3 regions of the Mesorhizobium sp. M1E.F.Ca.ET.063.01.1.1 genome follow, and region 2 is predicted to be linked to each of the others. Evidence: riboswitches for the same ligand, from Rfam matches in the RefSeq annotation. Region 2 holds a riboswitch; each other region holds the start of a gene.
What was found. Region 2 has a riboswitch for S-adenosylmethionine ahead of EOA29_RS10550 (hypothetical protein). Riboswitches for the same ligand answer to the same signal wherever they lie in the genome.

Region 1 (7,525 bases), on a different contig from region 2:
CCGGCGCCAAGCGCCAGCACGGCGGCCGCCGCTGCCGATACGATCCATCTGGATATCTGCATTTTCGTTCTCCCTCAGTCAGGTTCTGGAGCCGGTGAAGCGCAGCCAAGCATGGCGCGCGAGGCTGAGCAAGCACAGCCTGATCGCAGCGCGGATCAGCGCGCCGCGCGAAAATGCTTGGAGAGCTTCAGCCCCTGCGCCTGGTAGTTGGAGCCGAGATCGCTGCCGTAGAGCGCCCGCGGCCGCTTCAGCATGTGCTCGTAGACCAGGCGCCCGACGATCTGGCCGTGATCGAGGATGAACGGCACCTCGTGGCTGCGCACTTCGAGCACTGCCCGGCTGCCGCTGCCGCCGGCGGCGGAATGGCCGAAGCCCGGGTCGAAGAAGCCAGCATAGTGGACGCGGAACTCGCCAACCAGCGGATCGAAAGGCGTCATCTCGGCGGCATAGAGCGGCGGCACATGCACCGCTTCCCGGCTGACCAGGATGTAGAATTCGTCCGGGTCGAGGACCAGCTCGCCGGCGCCGCTCTTGTAGATCGGCTCCCAGAAATCGACGACGTCCTGCGCGGCGCGTTTGTCGACATCGACGAGGCCGGTGTGATGCTTGCCGCGATAGCCGACCAGACCGTCCTTGTCGCCGTCGAGGTCGATGGAGAGCGCGATGCCGCCGCCGGAAATGTTGGGCGGCTCGGTGGCGACCAGCATCTCGGCCCGGTGAAGCTCGCGCAGTTCTTTCTCCGACAGCACCGCGTTGCCGATGCGGAAGCGGATCTGCGACAGGCGCGAGCCGGCGCGCACGACGATCGGGAAAGTGCGCGGGCTGACCTCGAGATAGAGCGGGCCATGGTAACCGGCGGCGATCTTGTCGAACTCATGGCCGCGGTCGGTCATGACGCGCGTGAAAATGTCCAGCCGTCCGGTCGAGCTCTTCGGGTTGGCCGAAGCGGACACTTGCGCCGGCAGCGCCAGGCTTTCGAGCAGCGGCACGATGTAGACGCAGCCTGTTTCCAGCACCGCGCCCTCTGCGAGGCTGAACTCATGCAGCTTCAGCCGGTCGAGCTTGTCGGCCACCAGATGATCGGGGCCGGGCAGGAAGGAGGCGCGCACGCGGAAGGCCGTGTCGCCCAGCCTGAGATCGAGGCTGGCAGGCTGGATCTGGTTGGTGTCGAGCGCGCGCGGCGACTTCAGCGCACCCGATTGGAACAGCGCCGCGATGTCCTGGTCCGGAAGAATGCCTGTCTGCCGCAAGGTCTGGCTCCGATCGAAGGCCGGGCAAGTGCGTGGTTCTTTTGCAGGCTCTTGCCGCAAAACCGCAAACGGTCTGCGGTATCTGCCTGGTACAAACCTCTTAATCAAGCCGGCAATTGACGCAAGCGCGGCGCGGGTCTAAAGGGTCGTTATCCCGTGGTGATTTGGCCGGTCGGCTTGCAGCCACGTTAAACAAGTCGCTAAAGGACCGTTGGCCGCAAGGCCGTATGGACCGGTTGCGACATCGCGGCCGGTTTTTTTTGTGTTTGGACTGTTCTTTGCGAGTGGAATTAGGGCGATGAGCAAAACGCGCGATTGGAAACCTCAGACGGCACTCGTGCATGGCGGGACGCTGCGTTCCGGCTTCGGCGAGACCGCCGAGGCGATGTATCTCACCCAGGGCTATGTCTATGAAACGGCCCAGGCGGCCGAAGCCCGTTTCAAGGGCGAGGAGCCCGGCTTCATCTATTCGCGCTACGCCAACCCGACGGTCGACATGTTCGAGAAGCGCATGTGCGCGCTGGAAGGCGCGGAAGACGCCCGCGCCACCGCCTCCGGCATGGCGGCGGTCAGCGCGGCGCTGCTGTGCAGCGTCAAGGCCGGCGACCACATCGTGGCGGCCCGCGCGCTGTTCGGCTCCTGCCGCTGGGTGGTCGAGACGCTGGCGCCCAGATACGGCATCGAAGCGACGCTGGTCGACGGCACCGACATCGCCAATTGGGAAAAGGCGGTCAGGCCGAACACCAAGCTGTTCTTCCTGGAAAGCCCGACCAATCCGACGCTGGAGGTGGTCGACATAGCCGCGGTCGCCGCTTTAGCCAATTCGATCGGCGCGCGGCTGGTCGTCGACAATGTCTTTGCAACGCCGCTGCAGCAGAAGCCCTTGCAGCTCGGCGCTCACATCGTCGTCTACTCGGCGACCAAGCATATCGACGGACAGGGCCGTTGTCTGGGCGGCGTCATCCTGTCGGACAAGAAGTGGATCGACGAGAACCTGCACGACTATTTCCGCCACACCGGCCCGAGCCTGTCGCCCTTCAACGCCTGGACGCTGCTCAAGGGCCTGGAGACGCTGCCGCTGCGTGTGCGCCAGCAGACCGAGAGCGCCGGCAAGATCGCCGATTTCCTGGCCGGCCGGCCGGAGATCGCCCGCGTCATCTATCCGGGGCGGGCCGACCATCCGCAGGCCGATATCGTCAAAAAGCAGATGTCGGGCGGCTCGACGCTGATCTGTCTCGACGTCAAGGGCGGCAAGCAGGCGGCCTTCGCGTTCCAGAACGCGCTCGACATCGTGCTGATCTCCAACAATCTCGGCGACGCCAAGAGCCTCATCACCCATCCGGCGACGACGACGCACAAGAACCTGAGCGACGAGGCGCGCGCCGAACTCGGCATCGGGCCTGGCACGCTCAGGCTGTCGGTCGGCCTCGAGGATACGGACGATCTGCTGGCCGACGTCGAACAGGCGCTGAAAGCGGCAAAGTAGCGGATTGCAGGCTGATGACGAGATCGCCTGGGCGCGGCTCAGGCGATCTCCTCCAGCTCGGTCATCGCCTTGGTGCGGATGGTCATGGCGTTGCCGCGCCACTCGACCGCGCCGCCCAGCCAGCCGCGCGCCCAGATGGCGGGAAGCATCAGGTCGCGCACGATCATCGCAGTGACGCTGCGCGGCGACAGGTACCAGCCCTTGGACCAGGCGAGCAGGCATTCCGGCACATAGGCGATCGCCAGCACGCAAAGCGCCGCGGTGGGGAGGCTGACACCGGCGCTTGCCGCCGCGACCAGCGCGAAAATCAGCGGCACAACCACGCCGGTCAGGACTTCGGGCGCGAAGAACAGCGGGAAGGTGACTCGGCGCAGCCGCGCCCAGCGCGCCTGGCGCGACCAGATTTCGGCAAGCCGGCGCTGGCCGAGCGGCTGCTCGAAGGGCGAGGCGACGAGATTGACGCGCAGTCCCAGGCCGTTGATCAGCTTGGTCGCGGCCGCGTCCTCGGCGATCTCGGCGGCCAAAGCCTGGATACCGCCATTTGCGTCGAGCATCGGCTTGTTCCACAGCATGCTCTTGCCCTGCGCGAAGCCAAGGCCAAGCGCTTCGCCGGCGTACTGCCAGCGCGCCTGCAGCGTGTTGAGGAAGGCGCATTCGACTTCGGCCCAGAAGCCGTCCGGCCGCGAGCCGATCGGCGTCGAGCAGACGAGTCCGGTATCTGGCCGCCAGGCCGCCATCAGATGCTGGACATAGTCTTTGGGCATCAGCACGTTGGAATCGGCAAGGACCACCCAATCGTGCCGGGCCGCCTGCCAGCCCTTGACGCAGTTGTTGAGCTTGGGGTTGGCGCTGATCCTGTCATCGCCGACGAACAGCCGCGCCGGGACTTTGGGATGACGCCCTATGGCGGCATTGATCAGCTTGACCACGGGGTCTTCTACGTTGGCGACGCAGAAGATCAGCTCATAGCGCGGCCAGTCGAGCGAAAAGGCGCGCTCGAGCGTCTCCTCGGTGAACGGCTCGACGCCGCGTGACGGCACGACGATGGAGACCGGCGGCTGCTTGCCGGCGGGCGTAGGGATGACGCGAGGCGCCTTCAGCCGCGACGAGGCGAGCAGGATGCTGGCGAGATTGGAGAAAAGAAGGGCTGACGAGGCAAAGGCGGCTGCGAAACTCAGTTCCATGGAGATCTTGTCACTCCGGACAGGCCGCCCGCGGCCGTTTCATCAGTCGACAGCGCGCGGCCGAGTCGCTCGCACGGTTTGCGCACACCAACATTGTCATGTGTCACTTAAATGACATTGTTTATCTGCACGTGCGTCGGAAGGTCGGCAGGTCAGACGGCGCTTCGTTGCTAAAACCGCGGAGAGCGACAAATTATTTCCTGCCGCGGCAACCGGAGTGGCCCATGTATCGCGCCGTGACGCGCAACATCGAAGTGCAGGTCAGGCCGTTCTATCTGGAGGATCGTTCCGATCCGGCCGAGAACCGCTATGTGTGGGGCTATCAGGTAACGATCGACAACCGGTCGAACGAGTTCGTGCAGCTTCTGTCGCGCTACTGGCACATCACCGACGGGCGCGGCCGCGTCGAGGAAGTGCGCGGCGCGGGCGTCGTCGGCGACCAGCCGGAGCTCAACCCCGGCGACAGCTATCAGTACACGTCGGGATGCCCGCTCTCGACGCCATCCGGCATCATGGTCGGCCACTACACGATGCGCAACGGGCGCGGCGAGACGTTCGATGTCGCCATCCCCGCCTTCTCCCTCGACATGCCTGGGACAAGGCGTACGGTGAACTAGGGCAGTCGGGCGATTGGCGAAATCCTCCGCGACGGCATCTTTCTCCCCGTCACTATACGGGGAGAAATGCCTGGCAGGGCAATGAGGGGCAGCGCCAAGCTTTTGAGATTTTCTTTCGAACAGAGCGAGGGGCGCTGGTACGGCCAATGCAGGCGCCGCCCCTCATCCGCCTGCCGGCACCTTCTCCCCGTATTGTGACGGGGAGAAGGAAGGGCATTCACTCGGCCGCGAAATCCGCCGGATCGAAGTCGTACTGCGTCGAGCAGAACTCGCAGGCGACGTGGATACCGCCATCCTCGGTGCTTTGCTCTATCTCCTCGGCCGAAAAGCCTTCGAGGATGCCGCGGATCTTGTCGCGCGAGCAGGAGCACTGGTCGGCGACAGGAACGCTGCGGAAGACGCGCACGCCGTGCTCGTGGAACAGCCGGTAGAGCAGCCGTTCGGCGCCCACCGTAGGGTCGATCAGCTCCGTCGGCTCGATGGTGCCGAGCAGCGCCAGCAATTCCTGCCAGGAATTGTCGGCCGGCTCGTGCGCCACGTCGCGCGGATCGCCGTCGCCGCCCGAAATGTCGGGCACGCGCATGCGCTCCGGGGACTGCGGCAGGAACTGCGCCAGGATGCCGCCGGCGCGCCATTGCTCGCGCGCGCCGCCGGGGCCCGGCGTCACCAGCTTGGCCACCGACATCCTCAGATCGGTCGGGATCTGCTCCGACTGGCGGAAATAGGTGCGCGCGGCGTCTTCGAGCGATGTGCCGTCGAGCTGGACGATGCCCTGATAGCGCTGCGTGTGCGCGCCCTGATCGATGGTCAGCGCCAACACGCCATTGCCGAGCAGTTTCTCCTGCGAGATCTCGCCTGAGGCGGCCAGCGCCTGCAGCCGGTCTGCGTCGAAACGCGCATAGGCGCGCAGCGCATCCGGCGTGGTGAAGTCCGCCACCAGCATGTCGACCGGCCCGTCGGTGCGGGTCTGCAGGATGAACTTGCCCTCGAACTTCAGCGAGGTGCCGAGCAGCACGGTCAGCACGCAAGCTTCAGCCAAGAGGCGAGCGACCGGCTCGGGATAGTCGTGGCGACTCAAAATCGCGTCGAGCATCGGCCCGAGCTGCACGGTGCGGCCGCGCACGTCCAGCGGCGCGACCTCGTAGGGGACGACATGGTCGTCGCCGGCATAGCCGAATTCACCGAGTCTGGGTTGATGTTCAGCCAAAGGACGGGTTTCCAACATGACAAAGCTCCAGGGCGCGGCCATGCCGCCCCACGGGCCGCATGCGTCCAAGCGCGTTCGATTTCAGTGATGGCCCGCAAATAGGCATCACGTATCCCCAGATCAAGTTGGCCCGGATCAAGCCAGCCCCGGTCAAGCGCCCAGGCACCAGGCCAGCACCGCCTTCTGGGCGTGCAGCCGGTTCTCGGCCTCGTCGAACACCACCGAATGCGGTCCGTCGATCACCTCGTCGGTGACCTCCTCGCCGCGATGCGCCGGCAGGCAATGCATGAAGAGCGCGTCGGACTTCGCTCTGGCCATAAGCGCGGCATTGACTTGATAGGGCAGGAAGACGTTGTGGCCGCGGGCGCGATGCTCCTGGCCCATCGACACCCAGCTGTCGGTGACGACGCAATCCGCCTGGTCGACCGCCTCTTCGGCCGAGCGCGCGAACCTGACCTTGCCGCCATTGGCCTTCGACCAGTCGACATATTTCTCGAACGGCTCGCTGCCCTCCGGCACCGCGACGTTGAGATTGAAGCGGAACCGCGCCGAGGCTTCCAGCAGCGAGTGCAGCACATTGTTGCCGTCGCCGGTCCAGGCAAAGGTCTTGCCGGCCACCGGACCGCGATGCTCCTCGAAGGTCATGATGTCGGCCATCAGCTGGCAGGGATGGGTGTCGTCGGTCAGCCCGTTGATGACCGGAACGGTCGCGTTCTGGGTGAGCTCCAGCAGCCGGTCATGCGAGGTGGTGCGGATCATGATGGCGTCGACATAGCGCGACAGCACCTTGGCGGTGTCGGCGATGGTTTCGGAACGGCCGAGTTGCATCTCGGTGCCGGTCAGCATGATGGTCTCGCCACCGAGCTGGCGCATGCCGACATCGAAGGACACACGCGTGCGCGTCGACGGCTTGTCGAAGATCATCGCCAGCACTTTGCCCTCGAGCGGTTTCGTCCGCTCGCCGGCCTTGAGCCTGGTCTTTCGCGCCACCGCATCGTCCAGCATCAAGCGCAGGTCGCCCGCGGAAACGGCGGACAGGTCGGTGAAGTGGCGAACGTTCATCGGCAAATTCCAGGATTACTTCGCGGCTTCGGCCGCAATCGCGTCGGTCAAGCCCTTGGCAGCGGCACGGATGCGCTTCAGTGCCTCGCCGATCTCCGCGTCGCTGACGGTGAGCGGCGGCAAGAGGCGGATGACGTTGTCGCCGGCCGGCACGGCAAGCAAGTGCTGGTCGCGCAGCGCCATGTTGACCTTGGTGTTGGGCATGGCGCATCTCAACCCAAGCATCAGGCCCGTCCCCCTGATGCCTTCAATGACATCGGGAAATTCGTCCGCGACCGACGCAAGGCCCTGCTTCAGAAGCAGCGCCTTGCGCTGAACATCCTCGAGGAAGCCGTCGGCCAGCACGACGTCGAGCACGGCGTTGCCGACCGCCATCGCCAGCGGATTGCCGCCGAAAGTGGTGCCGTGCACGCCAGCCGTCATGCCGGTTGCGGCCTCGTCGGTGGCGAGGCAGGCGCCTATCGGGAAGCCGCCGCCGATGCCCTTGGCGATCGCCATCAGGTCAGGCGTCACGCCGGCCCATTCATGCGCGAACAGCTTGCCGGTACGGCCGATGCCGCACTGGACCTCGTCGAAGATCAGAAGCAGGCCGTGCTGATCGCAGAGCTGGCGCAGACGCTTCAGCGACTGCGTCGGCACCGGGCGGATGCCGCCCTCGCCCTGCACAGGCTCGATCAGGATCGCCGCGGTCTCCGGCGTGATCGCCTTTTCGGCGGCGT
Region 2 (7,525 bases):
GAACGCGCTGGCCGATTGCCTGAACCGTGTCGAGTGCCAGCAGGCGCAGTTCCTCTTGGTCGGCCTGTTGCTCAAGATCTTCAAGCGCATCGCCGATATTTGCCTGCTGCTGCTCGGAAACTTGAGGGTCATCCTTCGGAGGCCTGTGCAAGATCATCTCATGCGCCCGCGACAAGGCGTTGTGTGGCTCCCGGTCACGCTCCACCTTCAAGTCCCAAAGGCGCCGCTTGATCAGGTGGACAGAGTTGGTGATGGCACCCGCTTTCAGTGTCCCGAAGTTGGCAACCAGCTTTGGCCCAGCATAGTCTATGACAACGCGATGGCTCCCGCCTTTCGCCCGGCGCGCGCGCCCCTCCCGAAGATCGGCACTAAAATACTGACCGAAGCCCTCCCGCTGGGATTTCACGAAATCGCAGACCAAAAACGGCAGGCGGTCGCCTACTCGCTGCCCCTCGGTATCTTCTTCGGCCAGCATTAGCGGCTGCGGTAGATCCTGTTCGTTGGTGGAGGAATACAGGGACGAAAGTGCCGCCATCCAGCTTTGAGCCAACATCCGCAAGCTGATACCTTCGGCCTCGCTGCATTTCCCGAGGGTAATACCGGAAACGGGCGGGTCGGGTGCAAACAACGCCTCAACTGATCTCGCGGCCAGATCCTCCTTCAAGCACACGCCGGCCAACTCGATGACCCTCAAAACGGTGTCGGCATCGTCGCCATAGAAGCACCGCAACTTCTCGGGGGCGTTTGCCAGTTCGACGTGAAAGCCAGTGGCATTGGCGGCAGCCACCCCCACGACAAATCGCTCATATGACCCTGAAATCGGTTCGAGCAGGATGGGCGCCCAATGAGCACGGACGCTTTGCCCGAGCAATGGAAAGTGGCTTGTGTCCAGTCGAAGGCTCATAGCATCACCGGCACGTTCAGGGCTTTGCTGGCATGGAAAGTGATCTTAGCACTACGCTGCGCCAGAAACTGTTTCAGCGCCTCGACATAATCCATCGGCATAAGGTCCGCCACACGACTGGACTTCGCAGATTCTGCTGCATCGAAACCGGAAAGCGCAGCCTCTACGGCCTGCGCCTCGGCGCGCCGATCGTGCTTCTGCTCCAAGGTCAGGAATGGTGTCATCCATTCGGACAACCGGCTGGCAAATTCCTTAGCGGGGTCCAGATCGCCTGGTCCCCATGCAGGGCCGGTGAAACAATGCCCGTGATCGATCAGCCAAGCATCTCCTGGGTTGCCAAATAGAAGGTTGCCGTGATGCCGGTCGATGTTGGCGATCCATGCGTCGAACGCATACAGTTTTCCCAAATCCGCCCATTTGGAAATCTGGTCGATGATTGCTTGCTGCCCTTGTGGTGTCGATGTGCGCAGGCGAAACGTGACATTCGGCACCTTCACATCGGTGCTGACAAAGACCAACCGGGAATCGTCAGGGAGCCTCGGGGCCTTGGCGACGGACAAGACGCCGGGGCGCACCAGCCCCAAGAAACTATCCGGGATCGGTAAGCCGACATGGCGCGCCAAGCAGAATGCCAGCAATTCGTTGCAAAGCTGGATCAGATCGAGGTCCTTGATGATTGCCTGCTTAATAACGTCGCCCTCAAGCAGGACCTGTCCGCGAAAAGTCTCGTTGACGTTGCCTTCCTTGAATCCTAACGCGCCAAGCAACACGGTCGCAAACTTGATTTCTGCCATGCATCCCCCCAACGAAGGATTTTGATCCTATCGTCAGGGCGCAGCTAAACCGCAAAGGTGCGGTGTGGCAATTGAAATTCGTCAGGTCGCCTGCCGACGAGCAGGTGGCAGGCTGGGGCGCCTCCGCGAATGAGGCGTCCGACGGGATTGGTCGCCTACGGTGGTTGCGGTCGCTCTTGAAGACGCCTTTATCGGAGGATGATCATCACAAGAAGCGCAGCTATGGCGATCAGCGCCCATAGTATGTGTTGCAGGCGGTGGTCGAGCGAGGCGACGCTTTGTTCCAGGGAAATATGCGCTTCGTCCGGATCGGATGGTTGGTAGCGGTATTCGACGAGCGCCGGCTTATTGCCGAACACGGTAATTCCGTCGAGCCGAGCGCGAGCGTAATGTTTGCCCTCGCTCAGCAAAAGCCCGTATTCGCTTTGGCCAGGCCCTGAAAGCGCTGCGGAAACTTCGCCCTCAAACAACTCGCAAAGCAGGGTTAGTTGGATCGACGCCGCTCGGCTGACGATGTTCACAAGCTTGTCGAACACTACTTCATCTACAAGCAGGGCTATCAAGAGGGAGTGTTCCTCCGGGAAATGATTTATGCGACCGGGCTCGCCCTCCATCAGCCCGCCGTCCGGGACTTTTGGACCCCTGCCTCCGGCACTAAAGATACCGTCTGTCAGGGTGGCGTTTCTCTTGCCGCCGATCTCGTCCCTGGTGGTTGGGCAGATCGAGCCACTCTTGAATTCGGAAAACGTCTCGACTGCGCCGCTCTCCATCGTGAAGACGGTGATCCTCTCGTCGAAAGTTCCGTCGAACTCGATCCTGGACCTGCTGTCGTAGCCACGCGATGCAGTGGTCTCGTCTAAATCTTTTTTCCAGTCGAAAGAGTTGATGACCTGCACACTGGTCAGCGTGACGCGGAGGCGCTTCGGTAGGCATTTTCGAACGAATGGTCGGCTTCCGTCGCCTTTTTCCTCTTCCTGGATGTTGAAATTGTCGAGGAGTGTCCACTTCGGGCTGTCGTCGTATTCGCTGTAACGCTTTGTGATTTTGTTCGCGCTCTTTCCGAAGATCATGGTCCCGCTCCCGTGCACACGCAACATAGAAACGACTCGCGTTGCCGTAACATTTCGTATTACTTGTTCGGTATTGGAACAACCACAAAGGTTTGAGCATGAGGCGCTCGCTTTGTGCAATATGCAGGCATCCTGTCCGAATTCCGCCGCTCTTTTTTGTGGCGGCGGTTTCGTGGCCGATCCTGTTTGCGAGCGCTTGGGCGCAGGACCTCGAGCAGGAGTTTAATCGTCAGCAGTTCAGTGAGTGGGCAGGCATCATCTTCATGTGCGTGCCAGATGATGATAGCGACGCCATGCAGAAACAGCTTTGCGCCAGCGCGTCCGCCGAGGCACGCCTGCTGGCCGCAAGTGCGAAGATCCCGTTCCAAGATCTGAGTGGTGAACCCTGGGGCCGAGTTTCATTCAAGGTGAAACAAACCCGCTCCATCATCCTTGAAACGACGATCCGGGCTGCACGCGGCACACCGAGCGCAATCTATATGAGGCTTGAGGCCACCTCCTTCTATTCCAATGCCGTCGAGCAAGGCGGTCGAGAAGGCACGCTCGACGTCAAGCCACGAGCCGGCGATCTGGTGCTTTGGGACAAAGATGTAATCGGGGCCGGGGGGTCCGAAACCGAGCTCGTGCAGGGTATGTCCAATGCATTTGCAACGAACATAAAAGAGTTCTTCGGCCTGTTCATCGAGAGCCGCAATTAGGATGCATATAACCTCCCATTACCCGGCGACTTACCCGGCTGCCGTAGACGTCGCCAGAGCGAGGCCGGTCGACGCTCAGCACCTTCCCCTCGGCCAGCCGCTTGACCTCAGCGAGGCTGTGCCACCAGGCATCAGGCCGTTCCCTGCTCGGGTGCCGCCACATCGGAGTGAGAGCCGCCTGCCCTGCATCCTGCTTGTCCCGTGACCATGCCCTGAGACCCCTCCAAATCACTATAGATCAAACGGGTCCTTCTTCGGCGCTGGATCGCCAACTCCAGTGAAAGGGTCTTTGGGTTGAGAGTTGCGGTTCGCGCCCAAGGAGGCATCAACCGCATTTTGGCATGCTCCCATCTCCCTCAGAGCAGCATTCGAGCCCCGAAGACTAAGGTTAAGAACCTGCCGACCGTTGAAAAAGACACGCAAAGAGTGTTTCCGCATCAGTTGCTCAACGAAGCCCGGCTCATTGGTGCCGATGGCGAGAGCCGGCAGTGTGCCAAACCTCATTCCTGTAGCTGGTGATCGCCAGCCAGCTTCATTGTCGACCTGCAGGATTAGATCGTAGCCCTTCCCTTCTTCAATTGATGTCCAATTTAAGTTACCAATTGCAAGGTAAAGGGCCGCACTTGAACCCGGTTGCAGAAAGCCAAAGCGGAAAATAGTGTAGTCCTCATAAAGAGTGGTTACGAAGCATTGAAATTGGATGGAACGATCAACGTATACGCTCCAATTTCCAACGTTCTTCCAGAGGGCCGTTTCCACCTCAGCAGCACGAACTTGTGCTGAGGTGATCATTGCAGCCAAACAAGTCACAAGAAAACGCAATCGCATCGCCATCGCCAACTCCCGCCACCCGGCTCTGCTGCTTGTTCTACCAATTGCAAAGCCCTTCAACGAACCATTTGGTTTGCAGATTTATATCGGCGAGGCTTGTTCAGGTCGTTAGCTTCGCATCCAAAAACTTGTCGCGAGGTACATATATTCAGAGAAGGAAAGAGGTCAGGGGTCCCAAGCCAGGGGCCCCAATTCGCATGGCCCCCGGTCTCCGGGAAACCCGCCGCGTTGGGGCAATGGCAGTTGCCCTGCCTTCAGCCCCTCTTCTTGACCATGCCTAGGATGAGCGCGTTGTGCGCCGCGATCCGTGCTCCGGTCACCGCCGGATGCACATCGCCCTCGAACCGGACACACCGCATACACAGGCGCGCCGCCGCCTCGTTCGACACCGTGGTCATCCAGCCGCAATAACGGCACCTGTAAGGCTCGATTGGCTCCTGCGGGCCACCCTCAGCCATCTGCGCGTTGTCGGTCGGCGCGGGGTCGTCGTCGATCATGCCGGACATTCCCTCAAATCCCTTCTGCAAGGCGGATCGGGAGCTGCAGATCGATCAGCCGAGCCTGCAGGAGGGAAAGCGTGAGTTTGTCCCTTGCATCGACCCACCGGCTGTCGCCGTTGGCGGCGTCACCGTCGCGGAACACCAAATGCGGGTCATCGGTCCCGCGCACGAGTCTTGGACCAAGATCGAGCTTCGTCAGCAGGCGGTAGGCCCTTGCGCACGGACCTTTCTCAAGATCGAAGCGGGTTTCCCAGAACCACCCGTCAACCGGGTCATCGTAGTCCTTTGGGCCGATCCCATACTCCTCCCAGATGGCGTGAATTTCGGGTTCTGTCCGGTATCCGACGCTTTCTCTGGTGAAGAACTCGCGCCAGGTCGGCGGCGGCGGGCAGAAGCCCCACGGACCGATTGTGAGCAGGTAGCCCTGCTCTCCGCCGTCATACCAATACATCGTCTCGGCCACCGCCACCGGTTTGGCGAGCAGGGGTTGTGCCGTCCGGCGAACGAAGGATTGAGCGTCCTTTGCGAATGCAGCCGTGAGCAGGCCGCCCGCCCCGATCAGAAAACCTCGCCTCGTCAACACGAAAAAAGCCCTCCATGGTTTCACACGTATCTGGAGGGCTGGCGACCTACTGTTGCCTGTTGAGGGCCACATCGTCATGCCACCGTTGCCGGTCAAGGCTGGTTGGCGGGGCCGAGGCCCTCTCTGGATGCAGGGCTTGGTCTAACAAAGCGATTGTACTTCGGCAAGCTTTCTCCTCGTGGTGGAGGCCGGAGGCATCGACGGCAACATCAGCCGCCCCGCTGCGGCGATCTCATACGCTGGCATTCCTGGTGGTCAAAACTCTATCGGCTGGCTGCCGCCAATGGCCGAGATGGGTGGTGAGCTGTCGCCCGCTGGGACCAGCACGAATGACGGCCATGCGCCAGATGCAGCCATTCCGACATAGCGTAGCTTGACCGTGCGCTGCCCACTTATCTTGATATTGCCGGGGCTCGCCTATCCAGTCTGGTGGGCGGGCAACGCGCTCGTCGCTCACAGAGGTGTGCGGTGAAACAGGTCGAGATTGCAGTTCAACAGGATCCGTGAGACTCTTCAAAAAGCCGCACGAAAATAGCGTGCGAAAAACAAGGCGCCCCGACATCTTCAGCGGGCATCCTAGCACATCACAGGTCGTGCCCCTGATTGTCGGGCTGCTTAACCCGCCCAGGGAGGACGACAATGACTATACGGCCAGACCCGACTTTCCACGCGACTGCCAAGCTCGCGATGCAGGCGCCCGTCGAAAGCTTTGCCTACACTTTGATGTTGAGCGCCGACTTCTCCCAGCCTGATGGACTAGCAATAGTTGACGTTAACCCGCAGTCAAAGGACTACGGCAAGGTCGTCCATAGCGTGATCATGCCGAACAAGGGCGACGAGTTTCACCATTTCGGCTGGAACGCCTGCTCTTCGGCCCTTTCGCCGCTGAACGGTCACCCGTTTCTCGAGCGCCGCTTTCTGATCATTCCCGGCATGCGATCCTCGCGCATCTACGTGATAGACACCAAGGGCGGACCGACCAAGGCCAAGATCCACAAGGTCATCGAGCCGGAAGAAGTGTTTGCCAAGACCGGATACTCCAGGCCTCATACGATTCACTGCGGTCCGGAAGGTATTTATGTCTCGACGCTCGGCGGCGGCGGCCCTGACGGCACCGACGGACCTCCCGGCATCTTTGTCATGGATTGCCAGACGTTCGATGTCCTCGGGCGCTATGAGATCGATCGCGGGCCACAGGACAAGCAGTATGATTTCTGGTGGAACCTGCCACGCGACTACATGGTGTCGAGCGAGTGGGCACTTCCGCCGCAGTTCGAGAAGGGCATTGTCCCGGAAGATCTCCTGTCGAACAAATACGGACACCGGGTGCATTTCTGGAATTTGCGTGAACGCAGGAACGTGCAGACCATTGATCTGGGAGCTAATCACCAGATGGCACTGGAAGTCCGCCCGGCCCATGACCCGGTAAAGGAATACGGTTTCATCGGAGTGGTCGTTGACACGACAAACCTCGAGGGATCGATCTGGACATGGTGGCGCGAGGACGGCAAATTCCATTGCGAAAAGACGGCGACCATTCCGCCCGAGGCAGCCGCGAAGGATGACCTGCCGCCGCTTCTGCAGGGCTTCGAGGCGGTCCCGCCGCTGGTAACCGACATCGACCTGTCGCTCGACGACCGCTTCCTCTACGTATCCTGCTGGGGCACCGGCGAGATGCGCCAATATGATGTGACTGATCCGATGAAGCCCAGGCTTGCAGGGTCCGTCCATATTGGCGGCATCACGCGCAAGACCAGGCATCCCGGCGGCGGCGATTACAGGGGCGGACCACAGATGGTCGAGATCAGCCGCGACGGCAAACGCATTTACTGGACCAACTCGCTCTATTCGACCTGGGACGACCAGTTCTATCCCGGGGGCATCCCGGCAGCCATGGTTAAGGCCGATGTCGGCGAGAACGGTGGCATCACTCTGGACAAGGACTTTTATGTCGAGTTCCCCGAGGGGTATCGCGCGCACCAGATTCGTCTGGAAGGCGGCGATTGCTCGACGGATTCATTCTGCTATCCGTCGGTGTGACCGACGGCTCGGGCAAATGAAGCGATGAGCGATTGGACTACGGCCGGTCTCTGGCTGGCCGTCATCGCCAGCGGCATCTATCACGGCGTCAATCCCGGCATGGGG
Region 3 (7,525 bases), on a different contig from region 2:
TGATCTGCCGCGCGATCATATAGGGCGGCACGTCGGGATAGCGGTCGGCGATGTAAGGGTGTTTGCCGATCAGGTTGGCATAAGCCTCGACATAACCGTCGCGGCGGCCGGAAATCGAATTTTCCGAATTGTACTTCTTCCAGTCGATATCCTCCGACAGCAAGGCGCCGCCGCGGTTGGCAAAACGCAGCAGCAGCTCGCGGTCCTGCATGCGCGTGATGTCGCTGTCAAAACCGCCGATCGCAAGCAGCGAGTCGTGCCGGGCGGTGATCGCCGAGCCGGCAATGAAGATCGTCTGCGAGACCAGGGCGCGCTGCAGCGTGCTTTTGTCGAGCAAGGCCTGGCGATTGATGCATTTGGTGCTGCGGTTGCCCTTCACCGAGATGAAGGAACTGATCAGCACTTCGAGCGAAGGGTTCCTGTCGAAGTGCGGCAGCGTCCGGTCAAGGCGATCCGGCAGGTAGACATCGTCCGAATCGAGGAAGGTGACGATCGGCGCCCGCGCGCGCTCGATGCCCGCGTTGCGCGCCGCATTGGCGCCTCGCCATTTCGCGCCGACGTAGACCAGTCTGGGATCGCGAATTTCGGCCAGGGCCTGGGCAGTCCCGTCGGTCGAGCCGTCATCGACGACAATGTGCTCGAAGCGGGTAAATGTCTGGGCAAGAACGCTTTCCACGGCACGCACGACCTGGCTGCGCCGGTTATGGGTCGGCGTGATCACGGTGATCAGCGGGGCTGTGTCGGAAGCGGTCGGCATCTAACTTTCGTCACGGGGCGGATAAACGATATCCAGATGGATCTTGTACCTACCTCTCCCTGTCCGCCCCCGGATGGATTCGCGAAATGTTACAGAAAAGAGTGATCTATGTCATCTGAAGCGTCGCTTCGGCCCAAGGTCAGAGCGAATTTCCCCAAAGTCAGGCAGTTTGAATGCAACACTTGCAGGCGATTTATTCTCAACTGTGCCCGACGAAGTCAGGCACGGTTTCGATCTCGTCGCGAACGAGGCGGGCTGCCAGGCTGAATTGGCCGAAAAATGCCAAGGTATAAAAGGCCAGCCCTACCGCCAGCGAAAACGGAATCTGCCAAGGCGGCATGCCCGTCTGCGACGCATGACTTATCACGCGTCGTGTCGTGCGCCACGACATGGTCCCCCATCGGCTGAACGACTTCGCGATCCGCTGGCTGCGGTTGGGGGCATGAAGCGCGACGAATTTCCGGTCGGCGTCCCTGCCGGTCACCAGCGCGCGCCAACAAAAGAACCGCCAGCCCCGCGGCGAGTAGTGATAGGCGCGCGCATCGACATTGACGATTCTATGACCCTCGCGCCAAAGCTGATGCATCAGCAGCGTGCAGGACACCTTGAAGCCGTTGTGTGCCGGGAACGGATGGCTGGCAATCCAGTCGCGTCGAAAGGCAACGTTGTTGGCATTGATCGCACGTTTCGAAGCAAACCTTTCGTCCCCCTGGGCCATCGGGAAGAACCAGATCAAGGCGAAGGTCCGCGAAAAGAAATCGTCGTACGAAAGGTAGGTATGGCCGTTCACGCAGATGGGTTCGGCATCGTGAAAGGGCGCCAGCAGGGCTGAGAGCCAACCCTGCTGGGGAACCGTGTCGGAATCCATGAAGACGACGATTTTTCCTTCAGCCAAACGCACGCCATGGTTCTTGAGTTCGTAGTACCGGCCGCTGGGGCAGGCCGTGAAGGTCACTTCGGCTACCTGTGTCAGCTGCGGCGCTTCTGCCTCGATGCGGCTTTGCAACGATGAGGTGTCCGCATTTTGTCCGGCATGAGAGATAACGACTTTCGGTCTGGCGAAGCCGGTTGAGGAGACCACAGCGATCTCGCGCGCCAAGGCGGTCAGCCCGACGCCCATCTCGTCCCAGTCTATGAACTGGGCATTTTCCATCTCTACGACAATTGAATAGGTTGGACGTTTGTCGACCATCGTTGCGCAATCAGTTTGCCTGAGCCATATCGCTATAAGGCTCTGGGCCCCGCCGTCAACGATGAGCCTATCGCCTCAACAAAAACACCGCTTGCTGGCCGAAGAAGTTCCAGAACCACCAGGGCATCGACAGACCGATCTTCTGGCCGTTGGCGTCGAGCGCGGTCGCCTTCTCGACGGTAGCGCCAAGCTCCTCGCACAGATTGACGAAGTCGCGGATGGTGCAGAAGTGGATGTTCGGCGTGTCGTACCAGGAATAGGGCAGGTCCTTGGTGACCGGCATCCGGCCCTTGATCAGCAGCGAGAAGCGCACCCGCCAGTGGCCGAAATTGGGGAAGGAGACGATGGCGCGGTTGCCGATCCGGAGCAGCTCGTCGAGCACCAGCTTTGGATTGCGGGTCGCCTGCAGGGTCTGCGACAGCACGACGAAATCGAAGCCCTTGTCGGGGTAGAATCCGAGATCCTTGTCGGCATCGCCCTGGATGACGCTGAGGCCGCGCGCCACGCATTCATTGACGCCGCGCTGCGACAGTTCCATGCCGCGGCCGTCGACCTGCTTGGTCTCCTGCAACAGCTCCAGAAGCACGCCGTCGCCCGAGCCGACATCGAGGACGCGCGAATTCGGCGGAATGAGATTGCTGACGACGTCGAGATCGACGCGCTGGGCGCGGTTGACGCTCATGGGCACACTTCCGATCTTTGTTTTGATGCATGTCGCTCTCCCAAAACCGCTGCGCACTTTTGGGTGAGATGCATCAGGGATCGCGAGCCGCTCACAGGCTGAGCCCCCTGGCGCGGGCTGCGGAGGCAATGAAGCCGTGGATGGCCGCGAACAGTTCCGGCTCGTCGAGCAGGAAGGCGTCGTGGCCGCGATCGGTCTCGATCTCGACGAAGGAGACGGAGGCGCCGGCAGCATTGAGCGCATGGACGACCGAGCGGCTCTCTCCCGTCGGGAACAGCCAGTCGCTTGTGAAGGACACAAGACAAAAGCGTGTCTTGGTGCCGCCGAAGGCATCGGCCAGGCGCCCGCCATGGTCGGCGGCGAGGTCGAAATAGTCCATCGCGCGGGTCAGATAGAGATAGGAGTTGGCGTCGAAACGATCGACGAAGGTCATGCCCTGATGGCGCAGATAGCTTTCGATCTGGAAATCGGCGTCGAAACCGAAGGTCAGCGCCTCGCGGTCCTGCAGGTTGCGGCCGAATTTGCGATGCAGCGCTGCTTCCGAGAGGTAAGTGATATGCGCCGCCATGCGCGCCACGGCGAGCCCCTTTTCCGGGCGCCTGCCGAAATCGAGATATTTGCCGCCGTGCCAGTCCGGATCGGCCATGACCGCCTGCCGCCCGACCTCGTGGAAGGCGATGTTCTGCGAGGAATGGCGGGCGCCGGTGGCGATCGGCAGCGCCGAGAACACGCGCTCCGAATGGCTGGCGGCCCATTCCAGCACCTGCATGCCGCCCATCGAGCCGCCAAGCACGCAAAACAGCTTCTCGATGCCGAAATGGTCGACCAGCATGAGCTGCGCGCGCACCATGTCGCGGATGGTGATGATCGGCAGGTCGAGGCCATAAGGCCTGCCTGTCGCCGGATCGGTCGAGGCGGGGCCGGTGGAGCCGAGGCAGCCGCCGATGACGTTGGAGCAGATGACGAAAAAACGGTTGGTGTCGATGATCTTGCCGGGACCGATCAGCACCTCCCACCAGCCCGGCTTGCCGGTCACCGGATTGGTGTTGGCGACATGCTGGTCGCCGGTCAGCGCGTGGCAGACGAGGATGGCGTTGGAACGGGCGTCGTTGAGCGTGCCGTAGGTCTGGTAAGCGATCTGGAAGGGCGACAGCACCGTGCCCGCATCGAGCTTCAGCGGCTTGTCGGGGCCGAGCTGCAAAACCGGGCTCGACGGATGGTCGGCCTCGTTGTTGGTCCTTGCAGCGCGCTGAGCGGCCATCCCATTCCCCATCCAGTCCGCATCGACTTCACAGATGCGGTGTCCGGCCGGCAGCGGACAACAAAAAACCGGCTTGCCTTCGCAAAGCCGGTTACAGGTTGCAAACGGCCCTTTAGCGAATTGTTTAACGTGGCTGCAAGCCGACCGGCCAAATCACCACGGAAGTTCATTGCTCTTCTACGTCTGCGGAATACGAACGTCAACGGCAGCGGTATGGCGCGCCAATCTTGCGTAATTTGCGCAGATTACATATAATAGGTTAGCGGCTATCTGCACGATCTATTTCGGTCGCTTGACCGCTCTCTGGCATCAGATGGAGGCAGACATGCCACGCAACACCGCAGTTCCAGCGAGCGATTTCGCCCGAAATTTCGCGAAGTATCAGGACGAAGCCATCGCCAAGAAGGTCATCAATGTGACCAGTCATGGCCGGATTGTCGGGGCGTATCTCTCTGCCGCCGAATTCGAGCACTACGAATTGCTGAAGCGCCGCGAGCGCGAAATCCTGATCGTGGGCGAGTTGGATGAGGACACGATCGCCTCCATCGAGACTGCCGAATATGGCGTGGAGCCGAAGTGACGCTGCCGGTTCCAAGGCCGGGTCTCGTCATTCGCTATAGTTTTCTTTGGAGCACTGAACACGACCGTGGCGATGTCGAAGGTGCTAAGGATCGCCCTTGCGCGATCGTTGTCGCCACGCCCCGTGAGGCGGATGGTCACATCCGCACGATAGTGGCACCGATTACGCATCGCCCGCCATCCGATAGTTCCGCATCGATCGAGATTCCGCCGGCGGTATGTCGGACCCTTGGCCTCGACGGCGGCCGGCATTGGCTGCGCCTTGATGAATTGAACCGTTTCCTTTGGCCCGGCTATGATGTTCGACAGCGTTCCGATGGCAGCTATGCCTATGGAATGCTACCGCCGGCTTTGTTCGACCAACTGCGCCGTGGAATCCTGCAACTCCAGCAGGCGCGCAAAGCCCGGGTTGTCAGCCGCGACGATTGACGCCGGTACTTGGCTAAAAGCGCATCGCGCTGAAACGGATACACGCGCTACGCTTTAAGCCTTTGTTTTTGATGCATGTCGTTGTCTCAGAACCGCTGCACACTTTTGGGCGACATGCGGCAGACCTCTCGACATTGCCAGTCACGGCCTGTATTCCCGCTGCGGCCCAGAATAAGGCCTTCTCGACGGATTTGTGACATGAAGCAGGATCAGCCACGTCCGACGCCCCGCGCGGGTATCATGGACATCGAGGCCTATGTGCCGGGAAAGAGCACCGCGCCCGCCGGCGTGACGAAGGTCTACAAGCTGTCGTCCAACGAGAATCCGCTCGGGCCCTCGCCGAAGGCGATCGAGGCCGCGCGCGAGGTGGCGGCGAAGCTCGACGTCTATCCCGACGGCTCCGCCCGCCGGCTGCGCGAGGCGATCGCCGAGGTGCATGGCCTCAACCCGGCAAACATCATTTGCTCGAACGGCTCCGACGAGATCCTGGGCCTCCTGGCGCAGACATATCTGGCGCCCGGAGACGAAGCCGTGTTCACCGAACATGCCTTCATGGTCTACAAGATCTACATCCAGGCGGCGGGCGCCAAGCCGGTGGCGGTCAAGGAAACCGACGAGCGCGCCGACGTCAACGCGATCCTGGCCGCCGTCACGCCGCGTACGAAAATCGTATTCCTTGCCAACCCCAACAATCCGACCGGCACCTATGTGCCGTTCCAGGAGGTGCGCCGGCTGCACGCGGCGCTGCCGAAGAACGTGCTTCTGGTGCTCGACGCGGCCTATGCCGAATATGTGCGGCGCAACGACTACGAAGCCGGCATCGAGCTGGCGGGCAGTTCCGAGAACGTCGTCATGACCCGCACCTTCTCCAAGCTCGGCCTCGGCGGCGCGCGCATCGGCTGGATGTATGGGCCGGCGCATATCGTCGACGCGATCAATCGGGTGCGCGGTCCCTTCAACGTCAACGCGACCGCGATCGAGGCGGGGATCGCGGCGATCCGTGACCGCGCCCATGTCGAGCGCAGCGTGGCACACAACGAGAAATGGCTGGCCTGGGTCAGCGAACAGGTGACCCTGCTCGGGCTGCGCGTGACGCCCAGCGTCGGCAATTTCGTGCTGATCCATTTTCCCGACGACAAGAGGCATTCGGCGGCGGCCGCGGACGACTATCTGAGCGCGCGCGGCTATATCCTGCGCCGCGTCACCGGCTACGGCTTTCCCAACGCGCTGCGCATGAGCATCGGCACCGAAGAGGCCAACCGCGGCGTCGTCGAAGCGCTGACGACTTTCCTGAAAAGCTAGAGCACCATGACATCACCGATGTTCGAAAGAATAGCGCTGGTCGGCATCGGCCTGATCGGCTCGTCGCTCGCCCGCGTCATCCGGCGCGAGGGCCTGGGGCGCCATATCGCCATCGCGACGCGCAGCAAGTCGACCCTCAAGCGAGCCGAGGAACTCGGTCTCGGCGATTCCTACACGACCGAGGCCAAGGAAGCGGCGCGCGACGCCGATCTCGTCATCGTCTCGGTGCCGGTCGGATCGTCCGGCGCGGTCGCCGCCGAGATCGCGCCGGCACTGAAGAAGGGCGCGATCCTCACCGACGTCGGCTCGACCAAGGCCTCGGTGATCGCGCAGATCGAGCCGCATGTGCCGGAGGGCGTGCATTTCATCCCCGGCCATCCGCTGGCCGGCACGGAAAAATCGGGGCCGGATGCCGGCTTCGCCGATCTTTTCGACAACCGCTGGTGCATCTTCACGCCGCTGCCGGGCACCGACCCGGAGGCGCTGGAGAAGCTGTCGGAGTTCTGGCGGCGCTGCGGCTCCAACATCGACACGATGGACCCGCAGCATCACGACATGACCTTGGCCATCGTCTCGCATCTGCCGCACATCATCGCCTACAACATCGTCGGCACCGCCGACGACCTGGAATCGGTGACCAAGACGGAAGTCATCAAATATTCCGCTTCCGGCTTCCGCGACTTCACCCGTCTGGCGGCCTCCGACCCGACCATGTGGCGCGACGTGTGCCTGCACAACAAGGACGCGATCCTGGAGATGCTGGCGCGCTTCTCGGAGGATCTGGCCTCGCTGCAGCGGGCGATCCGCTGGGGCGACGGCGAAAAACTGTTCGACCTCTTCACCCGCACGCGCGCCATCCGCCGCTCGATCATCGAGGCCGGCCAGGACATCGACGTGCCGGATTTCGGACGCCAGGCGGTCGAGCACCCCGACATCAAAACCTGAATCTCAGCAGCCTTCACGGCTCTGTTGCGCTGGCGGCCGGTGGGCCGCCATCATCGCCAGCGTTTCGGCCCGGTCAGGGGCGCCGAGCCGGCCGCCGAAACGCAGGCATTTGAGCGCGGCGGCGGCGCTGGCAAAGCGCAGCGCCTTTTCGGGCGGCATCGCTTCGGCAAGGCCGACGGCAAAAGCACCGTGGAAGACGTCGCCGGCGGCCAGCGTGTCGACAGCCTTGACCTTCGGCGCCTCGACATGTCGGACGCGGCCGCTTTCCCGGTCATGCCACCAGGTTCCGGCAGCGCCTCCGGTCACCGCGACAAAGGCGTCGGTGCGCGAAGCAAGATCGGCGCAGGCGCTTTCCGGGTCGAGCGCGTGGCCGCAGAC

Region 1: another riboswitch for S-adenosylmethionine. It lies ahead of EOA29_RS04405 (O-succinylhomoserine sulfhydrylase); the one in region 2 lies ahead of EOA29_RS10550 (hypothetical protein).
Region 3: another riboswitch for S-adenosylmethionine. It lies ahead of EOA29_RS07155 (homoserine O-acetyltransferase); the one in region 2 lies ahead of EOA29_RS10550 (hypothetical protein).

Annotation. Positions count from the first base shown of each region.
Region 1 is NZ_RZSC01000026.1:4,564-12,088, reverse strand. Features, by position in the region: gene EOA29_RS04415 (ABC transporter substrate-binding protein) at 1-62, opposite strand, end outside; gene EOA29_RS04410 (2'-deoxycytidine 5'-triphosphate deaminase) at 156-1,250, opposite strand; SAM riboswitch at 1,397-1,474, shown strand; gene EOA29_RS04405 (O-succinylhomoserine sulfhydrylase) at 1,549-2,736, shown strand; gene EOA29_RS04400 (ceramide glucosyltransferase) at 2,775-3,920, opposite strand; gene apaG (Co2+/Mg2+ efflux protein ApaG) at 4,145-4,537, shown strand; gene EOA29_RS04390 (Hsp33 family molecular chaperone) at 4,755-5,786, opposite strand; gene argF (ornithine carbamoyltransferase) at 5,895-6,806, opposite strand; gene EOA29_RS04380 (aspartate aminotransferase family protein) at 6,822-7,525, opposite strand, start outside.
Region 2 is NZ_RZSC01000098.1:737-8,261, reverse strand. Features, by position in the region: gene EOA29_RS10580 (hypothetical protein) at 1-787, opposite strand, end outside; gene EOA29_RS10575 (HipA family kinase) at 901-1,698, opposite strand; gene EOA29_RS10570 (hypothetical protein) at 1,887-2,768, opposite strand; gene EOA29_RS10565 (hypothetical protein) at 2,867-3,466, shown strand; gene EOA29_RS10560 (hypothetical protein) at 3,698-4,300, opposite strand; gene EOA29_RS10555 (hypothetical protein) at 4,552-4,794, opposite strand; gene EOA29_RS10550 (hypothetical protein) at 4,808-5,380, opposite strand; SAM-I-IV-variant riboswitch at 5,419-5,516, opposite strand; gene EOA29_RS10545 (selenium-binding protein SBP56-related protein) at 6,020-7,420, shown strand; gene EOA29_RS10540 (hypothetical protein) at 7,445-7,525, shown strand, end outside.
Region 3 is NZ_RZSC01000054.1:339-7,863, forward strand. Features, by position in the region: gene EOA29_RS07135 (glycosyltransferase family A protein) at 1-757, opposite strand, end outside; gene EOA29_RS07140 (glycosyltransferase family 2 protein) at 957-1,949, opposite strand; gene metW (methionine biosynthesis protein MetW) at 2,017-2,631, opposite strand; gene EOA29_RS07155 (homoserine O-acetyltransferase) at 2,723-3,892, opposite strand; SAM riboswitch at 3,985-4,062, opposite strand; gene EOA29_RS07160 (hypothetical protein) at 4,218-4,472, shown strand; gene EOA29_RS07165 (hypothetical protein) at 4,469-4,900, shown strand; gene hisC (histidinol-phosphate transaminase) at 5,099-6,202, shown strand; gene EOA29_RS07175 (prephenate/arogenate dehydrogenase family protein) at 6,209-7,147, shown strand; gene EOA29_RS07180 (sugar kinase) at 7,151-7,525, opposite strand, start outside.